DNA from 4 places in the Pseudofrankia sp. EUN1h genome. Region 2 is predicted to be linked to each of the others. Evidence: predicted binding sites of a transcription regulator. Region 2 holds the regulator's gene; each other region holds the start of a gene.
What was found. The regulator LexA, encoded in region 2, represses DNA repair genes until DNA is damaged. The targets are predictions, from matches to a motif close to CGAACNNNNGTTCG.
Positions count from the first base shown of each region.

Region 1: BCD49_RS24750 (HNH endonuclease signature motif containing protein) is a predicted target of LexA. The motif match lies at 4,443-4,456, and genes of this name have one in related genera.
Region 3: dnaB (replicative DNA helicase) is a predicted target of LexA. The motif match lies at 6,003-6,016, and genes of this name have one in related genera.
Region 4: BCD49_RS03140 (HNH endonuclease signature motif containing protein) is a predicted target of LexA. The motif match lies at 7,052-7,065, and genes of this name have one in related genera.

Region 1 is NZ_MBLN01000065.1:44,439-50,865, forward strand. It holds gene BCD49_RS24740 (cytochrome P450) at 1-997, shown strand, start outside; gene BCD49_RS24745 (Rieske 2Fe-2S domain-containing protein) at 1,144-2,190, opposite strand; gene BCD49_RS24750 (HNH endonuclease signature motif containing protein) at 2,494-4,257, opposite strand; gene BCD49_RS24755 (DUF3800 domain-containing protein) at 5,408-5,974, shown strand; gene BCD49_RS24760 (TIGR03857 family LLM class F420-dependent oxidoreductase) at 6,380-6,427, shown strand, end outside.
Region 2 is NZ_MBLN01000045.1:94,721-98,932, reverse strand. It holds gene hflX (GTPase HflX) at 1-694, shown strand, start outside; gene BCD49_RS11495 (hypothetical protein) at 735-2,030, shown strand; gene lexA (transcriptional repressor LexA) at 2,076-2,924, opposite strand; gene BCD49_RS11485 (hypothetical protein) at 3,360-3,692, shown strand; gene nrdR (transcriptional regulator NrdR) at 4,130-4,212, shown strand, end outside.
Region 3 is NZ_MBLN01000036.1:853-11,588, forward strand. It holds gene BCD49_RS08200 (glycosyltransferase family 87 protein) at 1-1,205, shown strand, start outside; gene BCD49_RS08205 (hypothetical protein) at 1,229-2,437, shown strand; gene BCD49_RS43455 (hypothetical protein) at 2,501-2,857, opposite strand; gene BCD49_RS08215 (hypothetical protein) at 3,049-3,360, shown strand; gene rpsF (30S ribosomal protein S6) at 3,562-3,888, shown strand; gene BCD49_RS08225 (single-stranded DNA-binding protein) at 3,917-4,570, shown strand; gene rpsR (30S ribosomal protein S18) at 4,764-5,000, shown strand; gene rplI (50S ribosomal protein L9) at 5,016-5,462, shown strand; gene dnaB (replicative DNA helicase) at 6,159-7,517, shown strand; gene BCD49_RS08245 (WD40 repeat domain-containing serine/threonine protein kinase) at 7,608-10,124, opposite strand; gene BCD49_RS08250 (antibiotic biosynthesis monooxygenase family protein) at 10,262-10,642, shown strand; gene BCD49_RS08255 (hypothetical protein) at 10,671-10,736, shown strand, end outside.
Region 4 is NZ_MBLN01000002.1:585,972-596,707, reverse strand. It holds gene BCD49_RS03160 (glycosyltransferase family 2 protein) at 1-550, opposite strand, end outside; gene BCD49_RS03155 (acyltransferase) at 844-1,518, shown strand; gene BCD49_RS03150 (ArnT family glycosyltransferase) at 1,654-3,798, shown strand; gene BCD49_RS03145 (WD40 repeat domain-containing serine/threonine protein kinase) at 4,048-6,693, shown strand; gene BCD49_RS03140 (HNH endonuclease signature motif containing protein) at 7,230-8,711, shown strand; gene BCD49_RS45780 (hypothetical protein) at 8,920-10,736, opposite strand, start outside.

The sequences.
Region 1 (6,427 bases), on a different contig from region 2:
ACACGGCGACGGCGCTTCGGTGGGCGACCACCAGATGATGCTGATGATGGACCCGCCTCGGCACAGCAGATACCGCAAGCTCGTCAGCCCCGACTTCGTGCCCCGCTCCGTCAAGCCACTCACGCACCGGGTCGAGGCGCTCGCCCGGCGGATCGTCGACGCGGTCATCGAACGCGGCGAGTGCGACCTCGTCGACGACCTCGCCGGCGAGATGCCGTCCCTCGTCATCGCCGACCTGCTCGGCATGCCACTGGAAGACGGCCGGGAGCTCTACAAGCTGACCGAGCTGATCCACGCCGTTCCGGACACCGTGCCGGAAGGCACCCAGCTCAACGCGGCGATCAAGATGTTCACCTATGCGAGCGAGCTCCAGGCGTCCAAACGCCGCAACCCCGGCGAGGATCTCTCCAGCCGGCTGCTGGCCGCCGAGGTCGAGGGCCACCGCCTCGACGAGATGGACTTCAACCTGTTCTTCATGCTTCTCATCGACGCCGGCGGTGACACCACCCGCCAGCTCGTCGGCGGCGGCCTGCACGCCCTGTTCGAGCACCCGGAGGCGCGGGCCGCGCTGACGGCCGACCTGGACGGCCGCCTGGACCCGGCGATCGAGGAGATGCTCCGCTGGGTCAGCCCCGTCGTCTACATGCGCCGGACCGTCACGACCGACACCGAGCTGCGCGGCCAGAAGATCAGCGCGGGCGACAAGGTCGTCATGTACTACGGCTCCGCCAACCGCGACGAGCGGGTGTTCACCGACCCCCAGACGTTCGACATCACCCGCTCCCCCAACGACCACATCGCCTTCGGCAGCGGCGGCCCGCACTTCTGCCTCGGCTCCCACCTGGCCCGCGTCGAGATCGCCGCGCTGCTGCGCGAGATCCTCACGCGGATGCCCGACATCGAGCCCGCGGGGCCGACCACCTGGCTGCAGTCGAACTTCATCTCCGGCCCCCGCCACCTCCCGATCCGCTTCACCCCGGGCCCGAAACTCGGCTGAGGACGGCGCGACGGCCGATCGATCACCCGGTTGCCGAGGGTGACAGCGCGGTGGATTCCCGGTTGGTAAGACCCACGATCGATCTGTGTCAGCAGGCACAGGCGTTGGCACAGGTCAGGCTCGCGTCATGGCGTGCTTCTTGCGGGTCATGACGGTACCCAACGGCCGGTGACCAGGTCGGTCCACAGGCGACGAATCGCCAGGCTGTTACGGTCGGCGCGCGCGTGGGCGTTCAGGTGCCGCGCGAGCGGGAACGGCGTCGGCAGCAGCTCGAGCAGCGCTCGGTCCTCGGTCTCGACGGCGATGTCGAAGGCCAGGATGTCGGCGGCCGGACGGTCCTGTTCGGTGTCCGTGCGCAGGACGATCTGTACCAGTCGACACCGTTCGTCGTCGACCGGGGTGATCGCTTTGATCATCAGGTGCCGCAGACCGTCCGGATAGGCGATATGGATACGCGCGAAGAACGGCGCGTAGAGGTCGGAGACGGTGGTGCGGGTCGTCGCCCCGGTCTCACCGGGGCGGGACTCGACACTGACCTGACCACACGAGCGCAGGCCGTAAGGCTCGCGGGTGACCGTCGTATCGGCCAACTCGGCGCGGTCCGGGTTTCCGAACGTGTTCCGGTGCACGAACGCGATATGTGCCGGATCGAAGTTGTTCTCCAGCAGGTGCGGCGCGGTGCACGCAAAATCGAACTCGTACTCCGGCACTACCCGCCACGCGGGGTCGTCGTACTCCGGCAACGGCGGGATGTCCACGATCGGATCGTCGGCCAGGCACACCCACACCATCCCGTAGCGCTCTCGCGTCGCGACCATGGTCAGACCGCTCTTCGTCGGGTGTGGCGCGTCGGGGAACTGCGGAATGCGCCTCGTCCGTCCGGCGCCGTCCCATTCCCAGCCGTGGTAGGGACAGACCAGGTGACAGTTCGCGATCCAGCCCCGTGAGAGCGGTGCGTCCCGGTGCGCGCACCGGTCCAGCGCGGCGCTGGCTGGGGCGTCCGCGGAGGGCCGCCACAGCACAAGAGGGGTGCCCAGCACCGTCAACGCCACCGGCTCGTCGCCCAGGCTGCGGGCCAGACAGGCGGCGTACCAGAACCTACGAAAGACCGGATGTTCCGAGATCACCAAATGATCGGGCCGATCTACCCGCTCCTGGCGCTCGTCGCCGAACTTCTGTGGGGCGGTCCTCATCTCGGGACTGTCCTCCGAGGGCCGCGTGGAGGCGGTGACCACCGCCGGCTACCCACGAGGCCGCGCCCTCAGTACACACACCAGGCATAGCCGGCCGGTTTCGGTGACGTTGCGACCTGACCTGCCTCGCGGCGTCGCTCAACTGCCCATCACACCTCGCGCTGTACACCTCGCCGCTTCGCTGCAGTTGGCCGTTCGCTGCGGTCAATGGCCGAGCCCACAATCGAGGCCATTGGCCAGCCCCGGGCACCGTGGCAGCGGGCTGGTGCTCGGCCGGCCGAGGACGACCCGACGTCACCCGGCCTACCGCGCGCCCGATGGCTGGAGATGTTGCAGGAGGACGTAGAGCGAGTCGTCCCAGCTGAGGCGYCCGCCGCCATGGGTGTGGATCGCGTCGTCGTCGACGTGTCGGGTGGCGGCGATCAGCTGCTCGACCGGATCGGAATCCCCGCCGGAGTGGCGCCGCCGATCTGGCAGATCCGCGCGCTGGTCGAGACGGGGCGCCGGGACGATCTCGAAGCCGTCCGGCAGCGTCGCCACGATCCTGCCGTCGTCGCGGCGGCGCAGCGCGATGCCTTCGTCGTGGATCAGTCGGTGATGCCGGGAACACAGCAGTGTCAGGTTCTCCAGGTCCGTCGCACCCGCGTCCGCCGCCCAGGTACGCAGGTGATGGGCCTGCAGCCATCGAGTGTGGCTACAACCCGGGTACTGGCAGATCCCCTGGTCCCGGGCGTAGACCGCCTCCCGGAGCCGCTGGGTCGGCAGCCGACGCCGTCGCCCGAGTGCCAACGGGTTGGCCGCGTCGTCCTGGACGAGCGCGCGCACGAGCACGTCGCACCCGAGCCGGGACAGCACCGCCCGAGGCAGGCCGATGCCAGGGCCGGCGTCACACCGCAGCAGCCCGCGCGCCAGCCGGCTGACCGGATCGTTTCCGATCACCGCCGCAAACCCGCCAGCCGCCGCGATCCCGTCGTCCGACGTGGACCGCTCGTCCAACGCGAATTCGTTCCCCGTCGCGGACTGGTCGTCCGGCGCGGACCGATTCCCTGTCGTGGACCGGTCCGCCGTCGCAATCCTGCTACTCGCCACCGCGCTCTCCACCACCTTTCCACGCGCGGACCGCTCCCCCGCTGACAGCCCGCTGCCGCAGTCCCGGCCCGCTCCGTCGGCGGTCGGCGGCGAGGCCCCGCCCTCACCTCCGTCTCCCCGCCCAGCGGCGAGCCGTTCACCGGCCACCAGTTGACCGACCAGCAGGGTCTCCGCGTCAACATGCACCGTCAGCGTGTGCGCTGGGTCCATCAGCGCGGGCACAGGCCGGCACAGGAATCCCTCCGCGAGCGAGACCAGGGCGTCAGCGTCAGCGCGGCGATCACGCGGCGCGGCCACTATCTCGCCGTCCACCGACACAGGCCCGGGCTCGCCGTCGACCGGTGGTGGCGTGACGTCGTCCAGGGCCGCCCGGGCCGCGTCGATGGCCACCGACAGCCGGGCGCCCTCCTCCGCCGTCAGGACCGCCGACAGCCGGAACAGGCCGTCCGAGCCCGTCCGCCACGAAACCTTCCGCGCCGCCGACRGCTCCGACGGGTCCGCGGTCAGCTGGTGAAATCGGGACACGAGCCGCTCCAGCTGCCCGGCCGTGCAGTGCAGCGCATGAGCCAGCCACGACGGCTCCGACGCCGGCTCGGCCACCCGCGCCACCGCCCGTACCTTCGAGTACGACAGCCGCCCGGCCGCGAACGCCGCCCGCACCGCCGGCAGCCCCTCCAGTGCCCGGGCCACGGCCACGTGCTCCTGCGCCGTGCGGACCGAGATGCCACAGCGCCACGACAGCCACTGCGCGCACGTCGACATCCCGAGCCCCGACCACCCKTGACGTCGGTCGAACGCCGCGAGTACCCGCAACATCTGGCACGTCGCCGCCGCGATTCGCCCCGCCCACCCACAGATCTCCGCCTCCAGCTCGGGCAGCGGAGCCGTCTCCACCTCCAGCCCGGCCGAGCCGGATCCCACCATGCTGATCTTCTCCGCGCCGCTGATCTTCTCAGCGTCGAACTTCTCGTCGGACATCGCCACCACCGAGGTCAAGGAGTGCCAGGCCCAGTAACGGGCCGTCGATGCCGCCCGTCGATGCCACGACGATCGCACGCCGGTCCGACAGTTTTTCCAGGTCAGGGACCCGCCCGTACCTCCGACGGCCGGCCCCAGCCTGGGCCGCCGCCAGTCACGTCCATGGCGTGAGCCACGAGCCGTGCCGAAGACGCGTTCCGCGGCGTGCACCGGCCGGCCGCCGCCCGGCGGCTCGACGGCACGATGCCCGGCCGCCCGGCAGCGGCTCGGCGGCACGACGGACGACGGCCAGGCAGCGGCTCGACGGCCCGCCAGCGGCTCGACGGCCCGGAGGCGGCTCGACGGCTCAGCGAGCAGGCGAGCATGCGAGCATGCGAGCCAACCTCGCCGTGCGCCGCGGGCAGTCAGCGCACCCGCCGCGCGCCGCGCGTCATCAGGTCCCCGGCGAACCAGCAGGACGGAACATGCCGCATGGACAACCGTGCTCCGACCGGTGGATCTTCGCGTTCCGCGGCGCGCACCGATCTCCACCGGTCGCGGCAGGATGCCCCTAGGGACGCGCCTGGATCGCTTTCTGGGCTAGCGATCTTTGGTCGCTGGGAGGTCTTCACATCCGTGTCACGTTTCTGCAGGTGAGTGTGGCCCTTCGCGGCGGACGCCTTGATGCGGACGCTTTGATGTTGCGCAGCGCACAGCCCAGCTCACCGGCCAGGTCGACTTCTGTCACCTCAGAGCCGTGTTCGCTGGCACGCCGAGCCCGGCGCTGGCTGTGCTCGCCGCGGTGCGGGCCCTGTGAGTCTTGGCCCCGAATGACTCGGGCCCGCGGACCGACTGGCGGGAAGTTCTGGCTATGATCTACCGCAAGCACCTGCGCCACGGGGGGCGGATTCGTCCGCATACACGCGCGGGAGTCACGTCGTCATCCTGACGTTGGGTTGCCGGCCCCGGTTTCCGGCAGGCCCGCCTCTACGTAGAGGCACGTCCGGATAGGCGTGGCTGGCTCGACGGTGGACGCTGCTCAACAGCGCTTCGTCATATCCGGGGGACGAGGCGCGGGTGTGGAGCACCGTCGTGTTGTCCGTCGACCCCATCGGGGTCTGGATCCCGTCCTTCATGCCGTGCGCGGCGACCGCGGCGCGGCGGTGATCCGATGTTCCACGCCTACTTGGACGAGTCCGGCTCCGATCAGGCTCGCGATCCCCACACCTACCTGCTGGCTGCGGCAATCTGCGAGCCCGCCAAGCTCGATCAGCTCCGCTCCACCATGCGCGACCTGCTGCTTCCCGGACAGGTCAAGGTTCACTGGCGCGCGGAGCAGGAGAAGCGCCGTCGCCAGATCATGGAAACCGTCGCGTCGATCGCTCTTGAGCACATCGTCGTCATCCGCGACGGCAGAGAAGGCGAGCGCAGCGAACGCCGGCGCCGCCACTGCCTGGAACGCATGCTCTTTGAACTCGACCAGCTCGGGGTCGAGCAGGTCGTGGTCGAGTCGCGCGGCCGCAAGGACGATCAGCGTGACCGCGGGATGCTCGACATTTTGCGAACCCAGAAGGTAGTCCGGGGCCAGCTGCGCATGGACCACAGGCCCGGCCCAGAGGAAGCCCTCCTCTGGATCGCCGACGCGATCTGCGGAGCTGTGACACGCGACCGCACAGGGGATCCGCAGTTCCTCGAAACGGTCTCATCCCGACTGACGGTCATCTCCATCGAATGCTGACCGATCTACGCAGCGCGAAGCCCCGGGCCCTGTCGTCCGGCAGGAAGTCCCGGGGCTCACTTCCATCCCCACCGCGATGGGAACGGCACCAGTCCGATCGTGCGGATCCTCGACACCGAAGTCAACCTGTCGACGCGAGTAGTTACTGGACTGCCCGGTGTGTCCGGAGCCTCCGCCCACACCGGTGCCGGTTCAATAGGCCTGTATCGACAGCTACGTCCCACTCGACGCCCCAGGCTGCCCAGCGCGACCGGTCTCGGCGCAGGAGGCCGCCTGACGCCGGCCGACGAGCAGGTCAGCTTGGAGCTCGCTGGACCGGCGGAGGCCGCTTGCGCGGGTGGCTGTTGCCTGGTGAGATCCCTTTAGATCTTTGGTGCCGGCTTGACGTCCTTCTGGGAGCAAACCATGAACACCGCCACGGCGAATGGCGCGAGCGACACCGGCCGGGTGCAC
Region 2 (4,212 bases):
GGCGCGTCGGCGCGGCGCGGTGCCTTCGGTGGCGATCGCCGGTTACACCAACGCCGGCAAGTCGTCGCTGCTCAACCGGCTGACCGGCGCGGGCGTGCTCGTGGAAAACGCGCTGTTCGCCACGCTGGACCCGACGGTGCGCCGCGCGACGCTGCCCGACGGCCGGGTGTTCACGCTCACCGACACGGTCGGCTTCGTCCGCCACCTGCCCCACCAGATCGTCGAGGCGTTCCGCTCCACGCTCGAAGAGGTCGCGGACGCGGATCTGATCATCCATGTGGTCGACGGCTCGCATCCGGACCCGATCGGGCAGCTCTCGGCCGTGCGCGAGGTGCTGAACGACATCGACGCCGGCGACGTGCCCGAGCTCATCGTGGTGAACAAGACCGACATCGCCGACAAGACGACGGTCGCGGGCATCAAGCGGATCGCTCCCGACGCGGTGTGCGTGTCGGCGCGGACGGGTGCCGGCCTGGAGGAGCTGGTGGAGGCCCTGGCCGCCCGGGTGCCGCACCCGCAGGTCGAGGTCGACGTCCTCGTCCCGTACAACCGCGGGGATCTCGTCGCCCGGATCCACGAGTCCGGTGAGGTTCTCGACCAGGCGCACACCGCGACGGGCACCGAGCTGCGCGCTCGCGTCTCCGCGGGCCTGGCCGCCGACCTGGACGCCTTCCGCCAGAGCGTCGACGCCTAGGGCGCATCACCGCCACGGCGCCTGTCGGTAGGTTCGTGGCGTGGCCGTGGAGGAATCGGGCAAGGCGGACAAGCCCGGTTCGCTCGGGCTGGCCGCTGTCATCGGCGCGGTCGCCGGGCTGTCCCTCGCCACTCGGTGGGGTGCGCTCCCCATGATCGCGGCGGCCGTCGTCGGTGGCCTGCTGACGACGGTGTCGGAGGCGGTCGCGCGGGCGCGGCAGCGTCCCGGCCAGATCCCCGCGTTGTGGTCGCGCATCGTGATGAGCACCGCGATGGCGGCGCCCCTGGCGTGGGCGCTGGCGGCGGTGACCGGGGCCGGGCCGGTGGTCGTGGGCCTGGTCGCCGGCGCGCTGGCCGGCGCGCTGGGGCTCCGTCCGCAGAAGGTGGTGCTTGGCCCGCTGGTGGGGCTCGCCATCGGCTACGGGTGCCGGCTGCTCTGGGGCGACGTCCCTGCCGCGATCGTCGGCGCGGCCACCGTGCTCGCCTTCCGGACCGTGTCGGCGGCGATCTTCCGGGACCCGCAGGTGATGATGCTCGCCGAACGGGTCAGCCCCGCGGATCTGCCGTTCGTGGTCCCGCTGGTGGCGCGGACCCGCTATGTCGGGACGGGCTACGTGCGCGACCTGGCCGAGGTGCTCGGCGGCGACTACCAGGCCGCCGCCCCCGACGTCGGGATCGTCGCCTCGCTGGACGAGCTGGCCGGCCCCGAGTTCGATCCCGCGACCGTCGCCCCGCTGGTGCGGGAGTTCTACGAGCACACCACCCGGTTCACCCTCGACATCGTTCCGCGATGGCGGTTGTGGGTGCGGCCCGGCTACCTGCTCTACCGCACCGTGCTCGCGCGCCCGCTGGGGCAGGCGAACGTGCCCATGAACCAGCGAGAGGCGCAGCGTGGGGTTCGCAGCCGGATCGACACGATCAGCGGCACCGACGACGGCACCGTAAGCATCCGGGGCTGGATCAGGTCGTACGTCGACAACGACGAACCCATCTACGTGGGGATCTACACGACCTACCGCCGGGACGGCCGCGGCTACGTCAGCGTCGGCTTCCCGCTGCCACAGGCCAGCTTCACGGCCACCCTCGCGCCGACCGCGCGGGCCGGCGGCGGGCTGGTGCTGTCCAGCCGCGGCGACCTGGACCAGCCCGGGCACTATCTGACCTATGTGGACGCGGAGACGAAGGAGCTGACCGCCGCGGCGGTCCACGGCTTCGCCGAGCAGCTCGACGTCTACCTCGAGGACGGCGAGCTGCGAGCCGAACACGAGTTCTGGGTGTTCGGCCTGCCGTTCCTCGTGCTCCACTACTCGATCCACCGCAAGGCCGAACTCGGCTAGCCGAGTTCGGCTAGCCGAGTTCAGTCTCAGCGCCTCACGGAGTGCTCAGACGCGGCGCATGACGGCGACGACGCGGCCGAGGATGGTGGCGTCGTCGCCGGGGATGTCGTGGAAGGCCGGGTTCTCCGGCTGGAGCCACGCGTGGCCGTCCCGGCGGCGCAGCCGCTTGACGGTCGCCTCCCCGTCGATCAGGGCGGCGACGATCTCGCCGTTCTCGGCGACCGGCTGCTGGCGGACCGCCACCAGGTCGCCGTCGCAGATCGCCGCGTTGATCATCGAGTCGCCGACGACCCGGAGCAGGAACAGGGTGCCCTCGCCGACGATCTCACGCGGCAGCGGCAGCACGTCCTCGACCGCCTGCTCGGCGAGGATCGGCCCACCGGCGGCGATCCGGCCGACCAGCGGCACGTAGGCGGTCGCCGCCTTCAGCGAGTCCTGCTCGCCGGCCTCGCGGGCGAGCGCGTCGTCGGCCGGGCCGAGCGTGTGCACCCGCAGCGGGCTCACGCCGCCCCGGCCCCTGCCCGCGCCGGCCGTCTGCCGGGTCTTCGGGATCGGCCTGACCGGCCGGCCACCCTCGGGGGAGACCACCTCGATCGCCCGCGGCCGGTTCGGGTCGCGGCGCAGCAGGCCCTTGTCCTCGAGCATCCTGAGCTGGTGCGCGACGCTGCTGGTGCTGGTCAGGCCCACCGCCTCGCCGATCTCGCGCACGCTCGGCGGGTAGCCGCGCCGCTCGACCGCGTCACGGATCACCTCGAGCACCTTGCGCTGACGGGGAGTCAGGCCGTCGTCGTCGACGGGGCCGTCGGGGAAGGCGCGTACGGTGCCGTCGCTCTCCTCGTCGCCGCTGGCCGACGGGCGTCCTGCCCTGCGCGGCCCCCTGCCCTGCGTGGTCATGGCCTAGGTTCTCCCTCGCTCAAGGTCATGGTGCGGGACCGGGCCGCCGGCTTCTCATCGGCCTCACCTGTGGATAAGGGGAGCCGGGTTGCGCCCGATCGTGTGACGACCGTAGCCCGGTGGCGCGCGAATCTCAAACAGGCGTTCGAGCGTGTCTGCGTGCTCTGTCGGCCTTGTGCATGTAAGAATCGACCATCAGTTCGAAGCGGGCCCTGTCCTCGTCCTGACTTCCGCTACCGGCTACTGCCGCCGGTGGTCGCCAGTTGTAGATCTTGGGCTACCTTCCCGATGGCCCCAGATGTCTGCCGGGGATGTCTCCCTCGATGACCGGTCGCCACGGTTCTTCGAGGGCTCGCGCCCCGGACCCCCCGACGTTGGTTGAGCTTCGCTCGACGAGCTGTGCCGGGTAATGGCCCGGCCGCTAGGAGGTTTGGCGTGACGAACCCGCGTGGGGCCACCCTGGTCCCAGGGCGCCCGGCCCCGCGACAGCCGGACGGCGCCGATGTGATCGCCCTGCCCGTACCGAGCCGTCGTCGGTCGGCGAACGCCGCCCCGCCGGCGGTTCCCAGCCCGCTCGCGCGGGCTGTCGCCGCCGAGCACCCGGTCGCCGGCGCGAGGTTGGACCGCCGGCGGGCGGGACGGCCGGCGCCCGCGCTGAGGCTGACCGGCCGCGGCCGGGCCGTCGCCGGGCTCCTGCTTGTCCTCGCTGTCTGGGGCGCCACCAGCGCCGCATGGCTCGCCGTTCACTGGGCGCTCGCCGCCTTCTGACCGGCGGCGTCCTTCCCTGGCCCGACGCCCGCGCCGACCACCCGGTCGGCGCGGGCGTCGGGCTGTCGGCATGTGACGGTTCRTCGCGAACCTGCTGCTTCTCCCCGTCTGGGCGGGTGGGATCCGACACGCGCGGGGGGCATGCTCACGGGTGATCCGGGTATGCGCTACTCTGGCAGCACAACATCTTGTAGTTACATACCTGTAAGTAGTCCACAGCTTGTAGTTGCGGAATAGCTAGCCGCGGAACGGCAGCGTTCCGTGGGAGCTGTGGAGACCGTCCCGACGGTGCGCGGTCGCGCTCGTGGGAGCTTCCCCGGCCAGGTCGCCATGCCCTGCGTCAGCCATGCCTCGGGAAGCAGGGACGGGGCCGAAGCGTGGACGCGTTCTCTCGCGTGCGTGGTTGTTCCTACAGGGGTCTGACGAAGGGAGGAGCCGTGCGGTGTCCGTTTTGCCGGCATCCCGACAGCCGAGTGGTGGACAGCCGGGAAGCCGATGAGGGCGCGGCCATCCGGCGCCG
Region 3 (10,736 bases), on a different contig from region 2:
TCGCCGTCGTCGTGCTGCCGACCTACCTGATCGCCGGCTACTTCATCGGTGACAAGAAGTCGCACGACGGCATCCTGTCGAGCCTGGGGTCCGGCGGCTGGTTCGGCATGCTCGACGGGCACGCGGGCGGCGCCCAGAACGCGGTGGCGCGCTTCATCGACCTCAACGAGCACCGCCCCGCCGACTGGGACTCGCTCGCGTTCGCGGTGCAGTGGCTGTCCGGGGCGTACGACCCCGGTTGGTTCGGTGGTCCGCACCTGATCGTCATCGCGCTGGCCACGTTCGGCCTCGCCGCCGTCGCAGCCGGCCCACTGGTACGCGCGCGCTGGAACGAGTCCGGGGACGACGAGGCGGATGACTCGGCCGGCGTCTCGACTGGCGCGAGTGGAGCGAGTGGCGCCGTCCGCGGGGCGACGCTGGCCGTGGGCGCCGCCGCCTGGCTGGTCGTGGTCATCGCCACGCCGGTCGTGCTGACGGCGGTGCGTGACCACGGCATCTCGGTGTCGGTGCTGAACGCCCTCACCTCGATCGCCCTCATCGCCTCGATCGCCGCGATCGCCGGGCTGTGCTGGTTCGCGCCGCGCCGCCCGCGCCTGCCGCAGGTCCTGTTCCTGCTCGTGGTCGCGTTCCTGGTGACCAACAAGGTGTTCTCGCCGCAGTACACGCTGTGGCTGCTGCCGCTGTACGCGTTGGCGAGACCGAAGTGGCGCGCGTTCCTGGTCTGGCAGGCCGCCGAGGCCTACCTGCTGTTCATGCGCTTCATGCACTTCATCTACAACGACACCAACGGGGCACGCGGGGTCGCCCGTGGCTGGTTCGTCGGCGCGGTCGCGTTGCGTGACCTGGTGCTGCTGGTACTCGCTGGTCTCGTCGTCCGCGAGATCCTGCGCCCCGAGCTCGACGTCGTCCGGGCCAGTGGGGTGGACGACCCGGCCGGCGGCGTTCTGGACGAAGCCGCGGATGCCTACGGCCCGCACCGGCGGCCGGCGCGGGTCCTCGTCGGTGAGGTCGTCGACGGCCCGTCCAGCTCCGGTGGCCTCTGGGCCGATGCGGCGACGGTCGCCGACGATCGCGGGCAGACCGACGGAGGCGGCGCTCCCGGCGCTCCCGGCGGCGCGGCCGGTCCCACCGGCGCGCCCGACGGCGACGTCCTGGAACCTGGCGCGCTGTTCCGGCCGCGGCGGACTGATCCCGAACCCCAGTGAGACCCCTGCACCCGGTGGACCCGGTGGACCCGGCGGGCCCGTCGGCGCCGCCGGGCCCGCCGGATTCGGCAACCTCGCTGGCCCGGCTGTCGTCGTCCGCGAGTGGGTGGTGGGCTCGGCTGCCAGAGTCGGCGCGGGCGACGCTGCCGCTGTGGTGCGCCAGCCGGGTGGCGGTCGCGTTGCTGTCGTTCGCCGCGGCGCGGGTCGTGGTCGAGGGCGCGCTGGGGCAGGTGCCCCGGTTCACCGAGCTGTGGGACCGCTGGGACGTCGGCCTGTTCACCAAGGTGGCGCGTTATGGCTACGTCTCGCCGCACTACTCCGACAAGACCGAGGTCGACTTCCCGGCCTTCCCGCTCGCCATCCGGCTGGTGCACTACGTCGTGCCGAACTGGATCGTCGCGGGACTGATCGTCGTGTTCCTGGCCGGGGCGGTCTCGGCCGCGGCGATCTGGCGGCTGGCCACGGACGACGGCGGCCCGGCCGCCGGCCGGGCGGCGGTGCTGGCAATGATCTTCGCGCCGTACGCCGTGTTCCTGTTCGCCGGCTACTCCGAGGCGCTTTTCCTGGCGTTCGCGAGCACCGCGTGGCTCGCCGGCCGGCGCGGCCGGTGGTGGCTCGCCGGCGCGCTCGCCGCCGGCGCCGCCGCGACCCGGGTCACCGGCATTCCGCTGTGGTGCGGGCTCGTCGTGCTGTACCTCGTCGAACGTCGCCGGGCCGGGCTGCCGGTGCTGGCGTTGCCGGCGCTGTCGCTGGCGCTCCCGCCGCTGCCCGTGTTCGGCTTCCTCTGGTACCTGCATGGCAAGACCGGGGAGTGGAACGCATACACGGTCGCGATGCGCGAGGGTTGGCACCGCTGGGTCGACTGGCCATGGTCGGGCTGGAAGGCGACTTGGGAGTCGGCCTTCCCGGGGCCGGACGGCTCGACGACGTTCACCTGGTTCTGGCGGGCCGAGCTGCTGGCCGTGGTCCTCGGCATCGTGGTCACGATCGCGTTGCTGTACAGCCGCCGGTGGGCCGAGGCGACGTTCATCGGTACCGCCACGGTGCTGATGGCCGCGACCAACTACTACGCGTCGGGCGTGCGCACGATGCTGGTCGCGTTCCCGGTCTACCTGCTGCTCGCGCGGCTCGCCGGCCGGTTCCCCCGGGCGGCGCCCGCCTACCTGTGGCTGTCCGGTCCGGTGATGGCCGCCTTCGTGGTCGCCTTCACCCAGGGCCGCTGGGTCGACTGACCGACGACCATGCCGTCGAGTCGAGTCGGGTTGGACTCGGCCCAGTCGGCCCAGTCGGGCCGGTCAGTGCCGACCGGGCGTCGGCGAGCCCCCGCCTCGAACCAGTTTCTCCGTCACTGTGGGTAGTCGTTTTGGAGATGGCGGCTGGGCCACCGGCCCGTGTGCCGGACTGACCGTGGGCGTCGGCGCCGCGGCCGGCGGTGGCGGCGCGGCCGCCGTCGAGGTCGGCCGCGCCGCCAACCGGCCCGAGGTGGATGGCTCGGTGCCCCCGGCGGGCGGCGCCAACGCGCCGCCCGCCACCAGGACGAACCCGGCCACGACGACACCAGCGAGCAACGTGGCCATGGCCTGTGCCGGGTACGGCATCACGGGCGCCTCGTCCGCGCCGTGCGCCGGCCGCTGCCGATGCGAGGTCACCACCGCCGTCGCCACTCCTTACCCCGGGTCGGCCCGTCCGTGCGCTGGCATCGCGCGGACGGTAACCCAGAGTGACGGTCATGTTGGGGAGCGCGGCGTGGGCGAGCGGGCCGAGCGCCGTCGGCGGGCGACGCGCCCCGCCGATACGGCCACCACGAGGCGAATCGCGTCGTGAGTGCGCCAGGATGGGGACGATGAGTACAGGCGGTGACCTAGAAGGACGCCCGGCCGGAGGCCCGGCCGGCGACGGCGAGCGGGCCAGGAACGCGCTGGCCTACCCGCTCGCCGGCGGGGCAGCCGCCGCCGTGTTGTGCGTCATCGTGCTGGCGGCCGTCGACCCGTCGCCCGGGCGGCACCTGCGCGGCCTGCTCATCCTGCTCGCGATCGTCGGCCTGCTCGCGGTCGTCTGGGGGTGGGCGCGCACCGTGTGGTATGGGCCGGCGGCGGACGGCCAGCCCGGTGACCGGGGTGCCCTGCCCGGCCGGGACGCCGAGCACGTCGAGTAAGCTCGACGCGGCACGGTGCTTGCCTTATCGCGGGCGCCGTCGGCGCGTTCTCCGCCGTGACCCACCACTACGGCCCCGGTACCAGGGATGTCCCGGTACCAACGGCGCGGCAGCGGGGGTGCGGTAGCGAGAGCGCGCATCATTCCCTCCTGCCATGGGTGCAACCCGTGGCCGCCGAGTCCACAGGAGGTGGGTTCAGCCTTGGCACGTCATTACGAACTGATGGTCATCCTCGATCCGGATCTTGAGGAGCGCACCGTCGCGCCATCCCTCGACCAGTTCCTGTCCGTCGTCCGCAACGGCGGCGGCGCGGTGGAGAAGGTCGACGTCTGGGGTCGGCGCCGGCTCTCCTACGAGATCCGCAAGAGCCACGAGGGCATCTACGCCGTCATCGATCTGCACGCCGATCCTGACGTCGTCGCCGAGCTCGACCGTCAGCTCACGCTCAACGAGTCGGTTATCCGCACCAAGGTCATCCGGCTGCCCGACGCGAAGAAGCCGCGCGTCGCCCGCCGGCCGGCCGCCTGACACACCCGCGGGACAGGGGGCACATCCCATGGCCGGTGAGACCGTCATCACAGTCGTCGGCAATCTGACCAGCGACCCGGAGCTGCGGTTCACCCCGAACGGGGCTGCCGTCGCCAGCTTCACGGTCGCCTCGACGCCGCGCACGCTCGACCGGGCCACCAACGAGTGGAAGGACGGCGAACCGCTGTTCCTGCGCTGCTCGATCTGGCGGCAGGCGGCCGAGCACGTCGCGGAGTCGCTGACCAAGGGCGCGCGCGTGATCGTCCAGGGTCGACTCAAGCAGCGCTCGTTCGAGACCCGTGAGGGCGAGAAGCGCACCGTCATCGAGCTCGACGTCGATGAGATCGGCCCGTCGCTGCGGTACGCGACGGCCAAGGTCGTCCGCGCGGCGCGCGGTGGCGGTCCCGGCGGTGGCGGCGGCTACGACGGCCCGTCGGACGGTGGGTACCGAGGCGGCGCAAGCGCTGGTGCTGGTGCTGGCGCTGGCGCCGCTGGCGCCGGTGGCTACAACGGCGGCGCGGCCGGTGCCGGCGGCGCGAGCGGCCCCGGTGGCGGCGGCGGTGGTTACCGCGGCGGTGGCGGCGGTGGCTCGTCCTCCTCGGGGGGCGGCTATTCCGGCGGCTCCGTCGAGGACCCCTGGTCGCAGCCGTCCGGTGGCTACTCCGACGAGCCGCCCTTCTAGCGCCCGTTCGTGGTGTCCGGGCGTCTCTCGCCCGGCGCGCGCCGAGCCGGCTGAGCCTGCCCGCCGCGCGCTTGGCGACTTCGCCCAGGCCGCGATGCTGCCCGGGACCGGACCCGGACCTCGATGGCGCCTCGCGCCTGACGAGGTCTCCGGGACCTCACCCGACTTCGTCTGAATCTAGGAGTGCACAACCATGGCCAAGGCGGCTGTGCGCAAGCCTAAGAAGAAGGTTTGCGTTTTCTGCAAGGACAAGACCGAGTACATCGACTACAAGGACACGTCGCTGCTGCGCAAGTTCATCTCGGACCGCGGCAAGATCCGTGCCCGCCGGGTCACCGGCAACTGCAGCCAGCATCAGCGGGACGTCGCCATCGCGGTGAAGAACAGCCGCGAGATGGCGCTGCTGCCCTACACCTCCACCGCGCGCTGAGGAGGGTGACGGGACATGAAGCTCGTTCTCACCCAGGAGGTGCCAGGTCTCGGCAGCCCCGGCGATATCGTCGAGGTGGCCGACGGCTACGGCCGTAACTACCTGGTTCCCAAGCAGTTTGCGATCATCGCGACCCGCGGCATCGAGCGCCAGGTCGAGCAGATCAAGCGGGCCCGATCGGCCCGCGAGGTCCGTGACCTGGGGCACGCGCAGGAGATCGCCGCGCAGCTCAAGGCGCTGTCCGTGACGCTGACCAGCCGGGCGGGCAAGGAAGGCCGGCTCTTCGGCTCGATCACCGCCGGCGACGTCACGGAGGCCGTGGCGAAGGCGGGCGGCCCGGCGCTGGACAGGCGGAAGGTCCAGCTGACCTCGCCGATCAAGGCCGTCGGTCAGCACACCGTCGCGGTGCACCTGCACCCCGAGGTGACCGCCCAGCTGACCGTCAAGGTCGCCGCGGCCTGACGCGCGGAAGCGGTCACGCGGGGGCTCGGCGCCCAGGCGCCGAGCCCCCGCACGACACCTGCCCGGTGTCCCGGAAACGTCCGGGGCACCGGGCATCGTCGTCTCCGGACCGGCCTGTCCGTGTCATCGAATGTCGGCGTCGGCACGTCGCGTGGTCCACAAGTGGCCCTCGTAAGGCGACGCTCTCCCTGCAGGGGCCCCGTTCGGAGACTTTGGTGAACTTTTTTTGTGTCCACAGGGCGCCGGGGAGAATGCCCAGCCTGACAGCCGATCCTGGCCGGTAAGCCGCTAGTCTGTCCACAGCTCATCGGCCGTCGTCCCGAGGTCCTCCCCAGGTCGTACCGGCGTTGCCCACAGGTTTTCCACACATGCCTGTGGATAACTTTTTGCTGGTCGGGGGCTGTGTTCCCTAAAGTCGGCCACTCAGGGATCGCCGCGGGGCTCCGAGGGCGACGCGCGGGGAGGCGCACGCACGTTCGTCCCCATCCGGCGCGCGCGGCCGTCCCAGCGCTCCTGCTTGACACAGGCCGYCCGCCTCATCGAACATTTGTTCGATGCACGGTACTGGCCTGGGTCGACCAGCACTGGTTGACCGGCCCCGGTTGACCAGCACTGGTTGACCGGCCTGGTCAGCCGGGGGGCGGTACGTAGCGTTGTCGGGCCGTGCTGGAAGATCGTGGACGGGGGGTGAGGCGGGTGACGGTCACCGACATCGCGCGCGGTGGCGGCCAGCCCGTCGAGTTCGACCGCACACCCCCACACGACCTGCCGGCCGAGCAGAGCGTGCTCGGCGGCATGATGCTGTCCAAGGACGCCATCGCCGACGTCATCGAGGTGATGCGCGCGGGCGACTTCTACCGGCCGGCGCACTCCACGGTGTTCGAGATCATCGGTGACCTCTATGGTCGCGGCGAGCCGGCCGACACGGTCAGCGTCGCCGCGGAGCTCGGCCGGCGTGACCTGCTGGATCGCGTTGGCGGCCCCGGCTACCTGCATACGTTGATCTCCAGCGTGCCGACCGCCGCGAACGCGGGCTACTACGCCAGGATCGTCGCGGAGAAGGCCGTGCTGCGCCGCCTCGCCGAGGCCGGCACGAAGATAGTCCAGCTCGCCTACGGCCCGTCGAACGATGTCGACGAGTTGGTCGACCGCGCCCAGGCCGCCGTCTATGAGGTCACCGAGCGGCGCACCACCGAGGACTACTCGCCGCTGGGTGACCTGCTCAACCCGGCCCTCGAGGAGATCGAGGCGATCGCCGGCCACGAGGGCGCCCTCACCGGCGTGCCCACCGGCTTCACCGACCTCGACGAGCTGACCAACGGACTCCACGGTGGACAGCTGTGGATCGTCGCCGCCCGCCCGGCGGTCGGGAAGTCGACTCTGGGTCTCGACTTCGCGCGGGCGGCCTCCATCAAGCACGGAATGACGTCCGTCATCTTCTCGCTGGAGATGAGCCGCATGGAGATCACCATGCGGCTGTTGTCCGCGGAGGCCCGGGTCTCGCTGCAGAACATCCGGACCGGCCGGCTGACCGACGACGACTGGGCACGGCTGGCGCGGCGGATGGGCGAGGTCGCCGAGGCGCCGCTGTTCATCGACGACAGCCCGCACCTGACGATGATGGAGATCCGGGCGAAGGCGCGCCGGCTGCGCCAGCGCCATGACCTTCGCCTCGTCATCCTCGACTACCTGCAGCTCATGTCCTCGCCGAAGAGAGTGGAGAGCCGGCAGCAGGAGGTCAGCGAGATCTCCCGGTCGCTGAAGCTGCTCGCCAAGGAGCTGGAGGTTCCCGTCGTGGCGATCTCACAGCTGAACCGCGCCTCCGAACAGCGTGCCGACAAGCGGCCCCAGGTCTCCGACCTTCGCGAGTCCGGCAGCCTGGAGCAGGACGCCGACGCCGTGATCCTGCTGTACCGCGAGGACACCGTCGAAAAGGAATCCGCCCGGGCCGGCGAGGCCGACCTGATCATCGCCAAGCACCGTAACGGCCCGACCGGCACCGTCACGGTCGCGTTCCAGGGTCACTACTCCCGCTTCGTCGACATGGCGAACTGACCGCCGATGGGCTACTGAGCCCGTCCTGGCGGCTCGTCCTGGCTGAGCCTTCCTCGTCATCCGTCCGGCTGGTGGTCGGAATCGGTCGAGCTACTCCGCGGGGCGCCAGAGGCGGGCTGAGGTGTCGCCCGCGGTGGCGAGGATGTCGTCGGTCGGGGAGAAGGCGAGCGCCCGGACGGTGCCGACGTGACCGGTCGAGAGCTGGCCGAGCGGCTCCGGGCTCGCCGGGTCCTCGACGTTCCACAGGCTGACTGCGGCGCCGATACCGACGGCGGCCGCGAGGGTGCGGCCGTCGGCGGCGAAGGCGACCGCCCGGACCTGGCCGCTCTGCCGGCTGGCCAGCTCGGCGAGGCTTGACGGATGCGCCGGGTCGGTCAGGTCCCACAGGCGGACGGCGCCGAAGCCGGCGGCCACGGCGAGGGTGACACCGTCGGGTGACACGGCGAGCGCCCGCACGTGCCAGCGGTGGTCGGCGAGCGGCGGGCCGAGCGGGCGGGGGACCGACGACGTCAGGTCCCAGAGCCGCGCGGTGTGGTCCGTCCCGGCGGTGGCGAGGATCTGGCCGTCCGGCGAGAACGCGACGGCGAGGACCTTCCCCTGGTGGCCGGCGAGCGGGCGCCCGAGCGGGCGGACGGCGTCCCGGCTGGCGCCGTCGAGGTCGAGCTGCCAGAGCCGGGCCGTCCCGTCGAGGCCGCCGGTGGCGAGCAGCCGGCCTCCGCGGGCGAACGCCACCGAGGTCACCTGGTCGGAGTGGCCGTGGGCGATCCCGAGCGGGTGGTAGCCATGGCCGTCGACGGCGGGCCGCGCTTCGGAGCCGGTGGCCGCCCGCAGCCAGAGCCGCGCCGTGTGGTCGCCACCCGCGGTCGCCAGCGCGCGCCCGTCCGGCGAGTACGCGACCGCGAGCACCCGCCCCTCGTGGCCGCGCAGCGGTTCACCCAGCGGGGACGCGCCGGTGTCGGTCTCGCCGGCGAGCCGCCACACCCGGGCGGTGCCGTCCACGCTCGCCGTCGCGAGCATCCGGCCGTCGGGGGCGAACGCGACCGACGTGACCTGGCCGGTGTGGCCGGCGAGCGGCTCGCCGAGCGGGACCGCGTCGACGGCCGGTCCGAGCCCGACCAGCCCGGCGCGGCGCACGCCGAACCGCCTGGTCGGCCGGCGGCGGCCGGCCGGGTCCGCGCCGCCGTCGACCGGGCGGCCATCGTCGAGTCGGTGAGCATCGTCGGGCGGCCGCGTCCCGCCGGCCAGGTGAGGCGGAACGAAGGTGGTCGCCTCCCGGGTGGGCGGGTCGGTCGTCGCGGCCGGCCGGGCGGGGGCGGCGCGCCCGCGAGGATCTGTCGGTAGGGCCCGGGCGGTCGTCTCCTCGCCGGCGGCGTGGGTGCCCGGACCGGCCGGGGACACGCTGGCCGGGCGCGGCCTCGCCAGTGCGGCGCGACCGGCGTCGATGTCCCGGGCGATGTCCGCGGCCAGCGCCAGCGCCTCTTCCATCGCCGACCGCGCGACCCGTCGTGGAGATGGCGCGGCTGGGAAGATCGCGCCGGCGGACGGGTTGGCCGACGACGGCCGCTGAGAAGGCGGGAGTGGCGCCGCGTCGGGTCTCGCGGTCGCGGCGACCGGCTCGACCGGCTCTTCCGGCTCGAGCGGCGCGTCTTCCTCGTCGTCCTCCTTGTTCTCCTCGTCGTCGAGCTGGGTGGCGCCGACGAGGAGCAGCAGCAGGCCCTGGGCGGTCGGGCGCGTGGCCGGGTCCTTCGCCATCGCCCGGGCGACCAGCTCCCGCAGGCCCGGGTCGAGGCCGGTCAGGTCGGGTTCCTCGTTGACGGCGCGGTAGAGCACCACCGGGCTGGGGCCGTCGCCGTGTGGCAGCCGACCGGTGGCCGCGTAGAGCACGACCCCACCCCAGGCGTAGATGTCGGCTGGCGGGGCGACCACGCCGCCGAGCGCCTGTTCGGGTGCCATGAACGCGGGCGTGCCGACGCCGGCATGGGTGAACGTGGTCGTCGCGTCCATCGCCCGGGCGATGCCGAAGTCGATGACGCGGGCGCCCGATGGCGACAGCATGATGTTGCCCGGTTTCAGGTCACGGTGGACCAGGCCGGCGGCATGGATGGCCGTCAGCGCCGAGGCGACCGCGACCGCCAGCCGCTCCACCTCGACGCCCGGCAGCGGCCCGTCCTCGCGGACGGCGGCGGCCAACGTGCGCCCCTCGATGTACTCGGTGACCAGGTAAGGCCGGCGGGACGCGACGTCCACGTCCAACACCTCGGCGGTACAGAACCGCGCGACCCGGCGGGCCGCGGTCGCCTCCTGGCCGAACCGCTCCCGGAACTCCGGCTCGCGCGCCAGGTCGGGCCTGATCACCTTGACCGCGACGAGCCGCTCCCGGCCACTCCCGCGAGGGTCGGCCCTGTCCGGGGCGGCGGCGCCTGCCGCCGTTTCGCCGTCATCAGCCCCGTCGGGGTCTGCCCGGCGGCCGAGGAACACCGTGCCCATCCCGCCCTGGCCGAGGCGCCCCAGCAGCTCGTAGGGACCAAGCCTGGTCGGGTCGTCCTCGTCGAGAGGTTCCACCCCGCCGCCGCCCGGGCCTTCGACCGTGCCGTCTCCGACCACCATGCCGACGCCCCTGTCGCCCTGGGAAACCGCTGGCTTGAGAGGATATTCGGTGCCAACCCGCCGTTACTCCGCTTCGACGGCACCCGGGATGTCCGGCTGGCCGGCGGCGCCGTCGCGGCGGGTGCCAGACTTGCGGCATGAGCGCATCCGGGGCGGCCGCGGACGGCACCCGTGGCCCTGAGTCCGCGGTCACGGAGATCGCAAGGTTTAACGTGAAACCAGGAACGGAGAGCGACTTCATCGCCGCGTACCACACGGTCCGGCACGAGATCGCGACCTCGCCCGGCTGCCGCTCGATGCGGATGAGCCGGGGTGTCGAGTCACCGAGTTCGTTCGTGCTGATCGTCGAATGGGACAGCCTGGAGGCGCACACCGAGGGGTTCCGCGGCTCCGACGGCTACGGCCGCTGGCGGGCGGCGATCAGCCCGTACTTCGCCGGCACGCCGACCGTGGAGCACGTCGCCGGCGTGGACGTCTCGTCCTCGTCCGCTGCCTCCGCCTCCGTCGGCTCGGCCTGACGGCGCCGGGCAGACGACCGGGGGAGCGATGGCCGAGTTCTTCAAGCAGTTCTTCGGATTCCTGATCTTCGCGCCGCTGACCGCGGCGGTGTTC
Region 4 (10,736 bases), on a different contig from region 2:
TCTTCATGCCGGACAGCCGCTGCGCGACCATGCGGATGAACCACTTCGCCGGCACCCGGGCCCACTTGTGGGTGCCCTCCTCGGTGAGCCGGGCCCCGACGACCTGGTCGACGTCCTGGTGGTCGTCGAGGTACTTGATGAACTCGGGGATCCGCTCGTTCGGGTAGGTCATGTCGGCGTCGGTCCACACGACGATCTGGCCGCGGGCGTCGCGCGTGCCGATCCGGCGCGCGGTGCCGGAGCCGCCGTTACGGCGGAACGGCATCAGCCGCATCTTCGGGTACCGGGACGCCACCTCGTACAGCACCGCGAGGGTGCTGTCGGTCGACTTGTCGTCGATCACCAGCAGCTCGTAGCTGTAGCGGCTGGCGTCCATCGCCCTGGTGATCCGCTCGAGCTCCATGACGACGTGGTCCTGCTCGTTGTAACAAGGCAGGACGATCGTCACGTACGGCGCGTCTCGCTGGGCCGAGAACCGTTCGTCTTCGCCGGGCGCGGTGAGCATGGACGCGTCCGGTGGGTGGGGCTGGCGGATGGCGCTGACACTCACGTCGGTCTGACTCCCGGTCGCGTGCGGAACTTGAGCGGCCTCGGCCACCGGACCCGCGGGCGGACATGGTCACGCCGCCGGTGGCTGTTGCGCTCTTCAGGGTGACACGGTGTGGCGCAAGCTCAGACGGTGGGCGGCCTGTGGACACGTTATGTGACGAGCTGCGCGCCTCCGTCGTCAGGCTCCGCGCACGCCCCGCCTGGTGCCGGATCGGTGACGACGGCCGCCGCGCGGCCAGGCCGGTGTGGCCCCGGTGCGGATGGACCCGGCGGCGGCGCCTAGTCTGATATGCCGTGGGTGCGTTCAGGAGCGATCTTCGCGAGTACGTCCGGCATGTCCGTGCCCTGCACGCGGGCCGGGAGACGTCGGCGCTGGCGTTCGTCGCCGGGCTGCGTTACCCGCTGGCCTACGGCAAGCCGATCTGGACGGGCTCGCGCACGATCATCGAGGGCCACGAGCGTTTCGAGTTCAGCCCGGGCGGGGTGATGCGGGTCGGGCTCGGCTCGTTCGGCCTCTCCACCAGGCACGACTCGTCCGTCGTGCGGGTGCATCCCGAGGGCCGGCTGCGCTGCGAGGGCGTCGTCTCGCTGCAGCGCGGTGTGCGGGTGGTCGTCGACTCCGGGTTGCTGCAGCTGGGCCACGGGGTGAACATCAACGGCTTCGCGAACATCCTCGTCCGCGACCGGGTCTCCATCGGCGAGCACTGCACGATCTCGTGGAACACCCAGATCATGGACAACGACTTCCACCCGATCGTCATCGACGGCGTGCAGCAGCCACAGAGCGCGCCGGTCGTGATCGAGGACCACGTCTGGATCGGCACCGGTGCGATCGTGCTGAAGGGCGTGACCATCGGCGAGGGCGCGATCGTCGCCGCCGGAGCCGTGGTGACCCGGGACGTCCCGGCCAAGGCGATCGTCGCCGGCTCGCCCGCGAAGGTCGTCGGTACCGCCGACGCTTGGTCCTAAGCACGCCCGCGGTCCTAAGCACGCCCGCGGACCGACTCCGCGCTTGAATTGGGCCAATCATGTACATCCAGCGCTGGCGGCGCACGGTTGAACCCCTACGATGACAGGCGTCCATCGCCCGGGGGGTCTTTCACTGTGCCCACTGTTGTGGAAGGCCGGCGTACGGCTGTCGCCGACGCCCGCCAGTTGCTGCCGCCCGAGGTGCGGTTCCGCCCCTGGCGGGTGCTGCGCTCCGCGCCGGCGCCCGTCTGGCTGATCACCGCCGCGTTCGCCCTGCTGCTGGGCACCTGGTCGGTGCTGGTGCCGCAGTACCACGCGCCGGACGAGCCGCACCATGTCGACGCCGTCATGCGGCTGGCCGAGGGCAAGGGCTGGCCGCCCGTGGGGCACGCCCTCGTCTCGCCCGAGACGGTCGGCTCGATCGCCACCGCGCCATACGGTGCCCGGGACAAGCCGCGCGAGCTCGCCGTCGGGCCGTTCACGGCGGCCGACGCGCCCGCGCGCACGGACCGGCCCGAGTGGGGAGAGCTGGCCAGGGCCGGTCAGCCGGCACCCGACGTGCAGCAGATGATGCAGCACCCGCCGCTCTACTACCTCGCCGGCGCGGCGCTGGTGAAGCTGCCGCCGGGCGCGCCGCAGGACCTGCGGTTCGACCTCGTCATCGGCCTGCTGCGCCTGATGAGCGTGCTGATGGTCGCGCCGCTGCCGCTGCTCGCCTGGGCGAGCGCGGACCGGCTCACCGAGAGCCGGGTGGCCGGCCGGGTCGCCGCGCTGGTACCGCTGGCGGTGCCGATGCTCACCCACATCGGCTCGAGCGTGAACAACGACGCCCTGCTGGTGCTCACCGGGGCGCTGGCGACCCTCACGCTGTGCTACGTGCTGCGCGGCGACACCTCGATGCGCACGGCCTGCTGGCTGGGCGCGTTCATCGGCGCCGCCATGCTGTCGAAGTCGTTGGGCGTCGTGTTCGTCCCGATGGCGGTCGTGGCCTACCTGCTGGCCTGGCGGCGCGCCCGCAAGATCCTGACCCGGACAGCCGGTGCCGGCGCTGGTGCTGGTGCTGGCGCTGGTGCTGGTGCCGACACGGCCGGTCCCAGGCCAGGCCCGGACGGCCGTGGCTCCGCCACTGGCGACTTCGGCCCCGGCGCGGGCGGGCTCGCCTCCGGCGGGCTCGGCTCCGGCTCCGGCGGGCTCGGCGCGGGTGTGGGCGGGCGGCGCGGGGCCGCGGACTCCACCCCGTTCCTGCTCGCCGAGGCGGCGACCGGGCCGGCCGTGCCGACAGGCGCCGCCCGCTTCCCGTGGCGACCGCTGCTGGTCGGCTCGGCGGCGGCGGTCGCCTTCGGCGCCTGGTGGTTCGTCGTCAACATCGTCCGCTACCACGCCTTCCAGCCGTCGACGCCCGGGTTCACCCCCGGCAGCAAACTGTCCGGCTGGGGCGAGTACGCCGACGTACTGGTCAACGGCACGATCCTGCGCTGGTGGGGCGACTTCGGCTGGTTCGAGGCGCATGTGCCGGAGCTGGCCGCCCGGATCGGCACCGCGGTGATCGCAGCGCTCATCGCCACCGGGATCGCCCAGGCGCGCGGCGCGGCCCGACGGGTCGACCTGCTGCTCATGGTGTGGCCAACGGCGGGTCTGTTCGCGTTGATGACGCTGCAGTCCGGCCTGCACTTCCACCGGACGTACTACGTCAGCGGCATCTCCGGCCGGTACCTGTTCGCCGGGATCGCGTCGCTCGCCGTGGCGGTCGGCGCGGGGGCCGCCTCGACTGGCAGGTTCTCCCGGTTCGCCCCGCCGCTGACGCTCGCCGCGGCGCTCGCGATGCAGGGCCTGGCCGGCCAGCTGCTGTTCCGCCGCTGGTGGGAGGGGCCGGGCGGCGGCCCCCGCGCCGGCCTCGCCAACCTGCTGGCCTGGTCGCCGTGGCCCAAGCTCGCGGTCGAGATCGTGCTCGGCCTGTGCGCGCTGGCGCTGCTGGCGACCGTCGTCTGGTCGGTGGTCTTCGCGATCCGCCCGGTGCCGCGCGACCCGGGCGAGCGCGACGACCAGGACGGCCGGGGTAGCCGGAGTAGCCAGGGCGGGACGCTCGCGCTCGCGACGGTCGGGGGCGACGGCGACACCACCGGTGTCGACGGTCCGACGGGTGGTCACGACTGGTTCAGCGCCGGCCCGGTCGGTTTGGGCGGTCAGTCCAGGCTCGGTCCCGACCACCCGCCGAGCGAGTCGGAGCAGACGATGTCCATCCCCCGTCGCCCCGGTGCGCATCGCCACCGCCGCGGCTGATCCCGAGGCGAGGCCACAAACAGGAACTACCAACGGCAACGGGATTGTGACGCCACGGCGTCGCGGGTGGGGCCGCAGACTGGGGACCTGTCGGGAGAGGGCTGCCGGCTAGGTCGGGGGTGGTCTGTGCGGCACAACCAGCACCAGGCGCTCGCCTTCCCGCTCGTGCCCGCGAGCCTGCCCGGCCAGCAGGCGCTGGCGGTCGGCTCGCACCACGGACTCACCCTCCCGACCCACCCGACGCATCCGCTGGGCGCCGTCGCCGCCGACCCGCTTTCCGCCGACGACCCCGAGGAGCTGGGTAGCTACCAGCTGATCGGCCGGCTCGGCGAGGGCGGGATGGGAACCGTCTACCTGGGCATCGGCCCCCTCCGTGACGGCCGCCCGACCCCCGGCGACACCGCTCCCGGCGACACCGCGGCTGGAGACGCCACAGCGGCCGGGGCGGCGGCCGGCGGGGCGGCGAAGATCGGGCCGAATGGCATCGAGGGCGACCTGCGCCTGGTCGCGATCAAGATGATTCGGGCCGACCTGGCCCGGCTGCCGGAGTTCCGGGAGCGGTTCCTGCGCGAGGCCGACGTGGCCCGCCGGGTCGCCCGGTTCTGCACCGCGGAGGTGCTCGAGGTCGTCGACCCGCCGGATGGCCCGCCCTACCTGGTCACCGAGTACATCGACGGGCTGACGCTGACCCATGCCGTGCTCGCCGGCGGCCCGCTGCGTACCGGCGACCTGGAACGGCTGGCCGTCAGCGTCGCCGCCGCGCTCACCGCGATCCACGGCGCCGGGCTCGTACACCGCGACCTCAAGCCGTCGAACGTCATCCTCTCGTCGCTCGGCCCGCGTGTCATCGACTTCGGCATCGCCAGGGCGACCGACGCTCACGGCGTGCTCAGCCACGACATCCAGCGGATCGGCACACCGGCGTTCATGGCCCCCGAACAGGCCAACGGCCGGCCGGTGACGGCCGCGGCGGACATCTTCGCCTGGGGCGGCCTGGTCACCTATGCCAGCAGCGGCGTGCTGCCCTTCGGCGACGGCCCGACCCCGGTGCAGCTGTACCGGGTCGTCCACCTCGAGCCGAACCTGGAGGGCCTCGGCCCCGCGCTGCGCCCGATCGTCGAGCACGCGATGCGCAAGGATCCCGCGGAGCGCCCGACCGCCCAGGAGCTCTTCCTGCGCCTGGTCAGCATGGGCCCGCCAACCCACCCTGACCCGGCGGTGAGCCGGGCGATCCGCTCCGGCGCCATCCCCGGCCAGCCGCCGGGCACGGCCACCGGCGCCACCGACCCACCCACGGAAACCGACCCGCCGCTCGCCGCCGGCGGGGCCGCGGCCGCCGGCGGCACCGGCACGCGGGGGCAGGCCGGCGACGCGGCGAGCGGGCCGGCCGGCGCCGGCGGGCACGGTCCCGAGTCGGGAAGTGACGGACCGGCCGGAGCCGAAGCCCGCGGTGGGTATCCTGGGCCGGCCGCGCGGACCTGGCGAGACCGGCTGCGCCACGGCTCCCTGATGATCACGCCGCTGCTCGCACTGATGCTGATCGCCGTCCTGATCCCGGTGGTGCTCGGGCGCTCGCCCGCGCCAAGCCCGACGCCGGCCTCGCTTGCCACCGAGGTCGCCACGTCCGCCGACAAGATCCGTTCCACCGACGCGAAGGTCGCCGACGCGCTGAGCCTCGCCGCCTTCCGGATCAGCCCGGCGCCGGCCGCCCGGGCAAGCCTGCGCACCTCGTTCGCCGGCGCCGCGGCGACCCCGTTGCCCGGCCACACCGCGTCGGTGCTTGGCGTCGCCGTGAGCCTCGACGGCCGGCTCGCCGCCACCGCCTCCGCCGACGGCACCACCCGTCTCTGGGACCTCGCGGCCCTGACCGGCCAGGCCGGGGAAGTGGGCTCCCGGGAAGCCGGCTCCCGGGATCCCGCTTCCCAAGAGGCTCTGCCAGCGGAGCCGGCCGCCCCGGCGGGGACGGCGGGGACGGCGGGGACGGCGACGCCGCCCAGGCCGCTCGCGGTCCTGCGCGGTCACGACGGCTGGGTCACGGCCGCCGCCTTCAGCCCGGACGGGACCCTGCTCGCCACGGCGGGCTATGACCGCACCGTGCTCCTGTGGAACGTGAGCAACCCGGCCAACCCGGTGAGGGTCGCGACGCTGACCGGCCATGAGGGCTACGTGCTGTCCGTCGCCTTCAGCCCGGACGGCGGGCTGCTGGCGACGTCCGGGTACGACGACACCGCGCGGATCTGGGACGTCGCCGACCCGGCACACCCGACACAGCTGAGCGTCCTGACCGGCCATACCGGCTGGGTACGTCAGGTGGCGTTCAGCCCCGACGGCCGGCTGCTGGCGACGGCCAGCACGGACCGCACGGCCCGTCTCTGGGAGATCGGCGACCCGCGCCATCCCCGCCAGCTCGCCACGCTGTCCGGTCACACCGACTACGTGTGGGCGGTGGCGTTCAGCCCCGACGGCCGCCAGCTCGCCACCGCCGGCTACGACGGCGTCGCGCGTCTCTGGGACGTCACCGATCCGGGGCACCCGCGCCCCCTGGAGACGATCAGGGCGGATTCCCACTGGGTGCTCGCGCTGGCCTTCAGCCCCGACGGCCGCACCCTCGCCACCGCCGGCCGTGACGACACGGTCCATCTCTGGGACCTCACCACGAGCGGTCGGCCAGCCCCCGTCGGGCAGCTCTCCGGCCACACCGACTGGATCCAGGACCTGGCCTTCACCCCCGACGGCCGGTCGACCCTCACCGTCGCCGCGGACCACACGGCGCGGCTGACCCCGCTCGATGACGCCACCCTCCTGGCGACCGCCTGCCGCACCGGATCCAACCAGCTCGATGCCGTCCAGTGGCAGCACTACATTCCCACCGCCCCCTACCGTCCCGTCTGCTGACGGCGGCCCCGCAGGCACCGCGCACTAAGCTGGCACGACCRCCGCCGTTCTTTGCTCTATTTATGCACCGACTTTCGGGCCATGGTTCGTCACGGCTTACTTCGACTCGCTTCAGCGCGTCACGGCAGACGGTCAACCATCGACGCGACTACCGCGCCAGCCGAATCGGCCCTAATACTCGACCAGCCGATATTACAGCAAAGCTGGCCTCGATCGTCAAATGAGCGGACCGGGGGTGCATTCTGACTACCCCCTCCATTCAAGCTGGGGAGGGCAGCGGGAATGACCGGTCCGGCACGACTGAACGTACCCGGCCCGCATTCCGAACTGGTTGATTTTTCCCTTCCCCGAGTTATCATGAACACATGTTCGATACGCGTGACGGCCATGCTCCGTCGTCGCCCGACGCACCGGCGGTTTCCACGGATACCGCTCCACCGCGAAAGGGTGTCCGATCCGGGCCCCCCTCCCGGCCCACCGGTTCCAGACCATCCCCGTTCGGCTCCCCGGCCCCACGGCGGTCGTCGCCCCGATCGGTGGCGCGTCCCTCCCGCCCGATCGCCGCCGCCGCCCAGATGCCCGTCCCCGCGGCGGAAGAGCCGGACGCGATGTCTCTGGACGCGGGGTCTGCGATGTCTCTGGACGCGGGGTCTTCTGTCGCGGGGCCCGAAGGTGGACCGTTGAGGTGGCTCGCCCAGGCGGATACCGCCCTGGAGGCCGTACTGGCCGGGCTGGCTGGCTGCGCCGAGAGGGAGGCGTTTGACCTGGTGGCGGGGCTTGTCCGGCTGGCTTCCCGTCTGCAGGGGTTGACGATCCGGGCGCAGGTCCAGCTGGCGAGGCTGCGGCCGGCGCCTCCTGGCTGCGGCGATGAGGACGGTGGGCCCTACTCGGAGTTCCTTGCCGACGAGTTGGCCGCCGAGCTGGGTCAGTCGCCCCGCACCGCTTCCGACCGGCTCGCGCGGGCCTGGGATATCGCCCATCAGGTGCCCGACGCGCTCGACGCGTTGACGTCGGGCCAGCTGGACTACCCCCGGCTACTCGCGCTGCACGACGTCACCCAGGCACTGTCCGGCGGGCAACGAGCCACCGTCGAGACACAGATGCTGGCCGGCAGCCGGTTGAAGTCGCCGTCGCAGTGGCGCCGCAAGCTGCACCGGATGGTCGCTCGGATCGATCCGGACGCCGCCGCGCGGCGGCGCAGGGAAGCCCACGCCCAGCGCGGGGTCACCGTCCGGCCACTCGAAGACGGTATGGGCCTGCTGTCGGCGACGTTGACGGCCCAGGACGCACACGCGATCTTCGAGCGGATCGACCGGATCGCGAAAGCCGATGCCCGTGCCGACGGCGACAGACGGCCGATCGACGCCCGGCGCGCGGACGTTCTCGCGGCGCTGGTGCTGGGTAACCGCCGCGAGCTGGTGAAGGTCGAGATTCAGGTCATCGCCGCCGTCGGCACCCTCGCTGGGCTGGACGACAACCCCGCCGAACTCGTCGGACATGGCCCGATCCCGGCCACGGTCGGCCGGACGCTGGCCGCCGACGCGAACTGGCGCCGTGTCCTGACCGACCCGGAAACCGGCACGGTCCTGGACCTCGGACACCGACGGATCCCGACCCCGGCGCTTGCCCGGCTCATCCGACATCGAGACACCCGATGCGTCTTTCCCGGCTGCGGAATGCCCGCCACCTGCTGCGACATCGATCATACGGTCGCTCACGCCACGGGCGGTCGCACGGCGCTCGACAACCTTGGCCTGCTCTGCCGCCATCACCATTCGGCAAAACATCGAGGTGGCTGGACGTTGGGCCAACCAGAACCAGGAATCTTCATCTGGACCAGTCCAACTTCCCGGATCCACCGGGTCGACACCACCGCGAACGACGAGGAAGGCCTACTCCCTGACGAAGACACCAAGAACTGGACCACCAAACCCGCCGCCCCTTTGGCAAACTCACCGACCCGCCTCAGCGCCAGCGACAAGACTCGAACGCGCAGGGAAGCTCCCTGCCCCTTCTAGCTCCGTTTCTGTATAACCACTTTTCCGTCCAGCCCTGTTTCCGTGCGGCTCCGTTTCCGTCTAGCCCTGCGTCTTTGATGCGAAGCGCGGACACTCGCCACCCATGCCAGGTCCTCCCCTATAGCCGCCAACTGCCGCGACCGGACTAGCCACAGGTGCCGGAGACAGGTGCCAGCCACAGCTACCAGCAACAGGTACCGGAGACAGGTCAGGAGGGGCGGTCGGGTTTCTGGTTGCGGTCGGAGGCCTGACCACCGTTGCGGCCGGAGGCCCGGTGGCGGGGCTCGTGCCGGTCGGCGGCGAAGGCACCGCGGCGGCGGCGGGGGACGCCAGAGCGGTCGAACAGGGGTGGCTGGCCGGGTGCGCCGAGCTCGGCCGGTCGGCCGGAGTCCGGCGGATGGACCGACGCGCCTGGCGGGATGGACTGGCCGGCGGGAATCGGCCGACCCGGCTGGATCGGCGTCACCGACTGGGCCGGGCTCGACGGTCCCCCACCGGCCAGCGGCGGGGGAAACGGCGACGACACCGGCGACCGGACGGACGCGCCACCGGTCGAGGACGGGTCGAACAAGGCCGGGTCGAGCATGGACGGGGCGGCCAGGGGCGACAGCGGTGGCGACGACGGAAGCGGGGACGGCGAGGGAGGCGGTAGTGACGGAGCGGGTAGTGACGGAGTCGGTATCGGCGCCAGCGGCGACGGGGTCAGCAGGACGGCGCCGGCGCCCGCGCCCGGCGGGACCGACAGCGCGAGCGGCTCACCCGGAGGCGGCACGGGCGGAGGCGGTGGCACGGGCGGCACGGGCGGAGAGGGCGGCACGGACCACCCGGCGCGGGCCCGCCGCGGCGGGTCGGCGGCGGACTGGCCGGGGGTCCACAGCGAGGGTTCCTGGTGGCCTGGGCCGCTGGCGACGATGTCCGGCCCGTCGGCGTGGTGATGTGGCCGGTGACGGCCGCGAAGTCGCTCGTCGGCTTCCTGGCCGGCGCCGGGCCTCCGGCTGGCGGTGCCACCGGCCGCCGGACCGCCGCCGGTGGAGCCTGGCGGAAGGGCCAACGCCCGAGCCCCACCGTCACCGTCGCCGCTCATGCCGAGGTCGCCGCCGAGCGAGCCGTGGACGGCGCCGTCGGGGCCGTCGGCGCCCGGGCCGCTGCCGGGCGGCAGGGCCAGCCGGCCGAAGGCGCCGGCCGCGGCCGGGTCTGCGAGCTGGGTGCGGCGGCGTTCCTCCTCCTGGGCGAGCCGGGCCCTGGCCTGCTCGTAGCGGCTCGGGCCGCGGCGCAGCCTCGCCCGCAGCCGGGAGTCGGCGGAGCGGGCGGCGGCGACCAGGCGCGGTTCCTCCAGCCGGGCGCCCAGTGCCTCGGCGGCCATCGCCCGCTCGGCGGCGAGTTCCCGTTCGAGCTGGGCGATCCGGTCGGACTTCTCGATGTCGAGCGCGACGAGGCGCATGCGCTCGGCGTCGAGCTTCATCCATTCCTGCTGGTGCAGCTGGGCGGCGGCCATCGCATCGTCACGGGTAGCCACGGCCCGCAGGTACAGCTCGATCCGGTTGCGCTCCAGCCGGGCCAGCAGCGGGTTGGCCACCCAGGGCGACAGCAGCTCGGCGACCCTGGTCGCGAACGGTGCCCGCCGGTCGACGACGACCCCGAGGCCGAGGACCGGCGCGACGGTGAAGAACCGAAGCTCGGGGTGGCCGGCGACGAACTCCTCGACGGCGGTGCGCACCCCGTTGCGCGGCCCGCCCTCGGCGAGCGCCCACGCGTAGGCGCCGCCGCCGCGCATCCCGCGGCCCAGGACGGCGTCGGACGCGTCGAGCGTCACTCCGGCGTCCCAGGAGTGCGGCTGAAGGTCGGCGTCGGTGAGGCGGTCGGGGGCCCGGTACTGGTCGCGCCGGCCGGTGGGCCAGCCGACGTCGTGGACGATGACCAGCGGGAACGTGGTCCGGCCGAACTCGTGGACGGCGTCGTCGACCGCGCCGAGCGTGGCGGCGACGGTGGCGTAGTTCGCGTCGCCGTCGATCAGGTAGGCGTCGG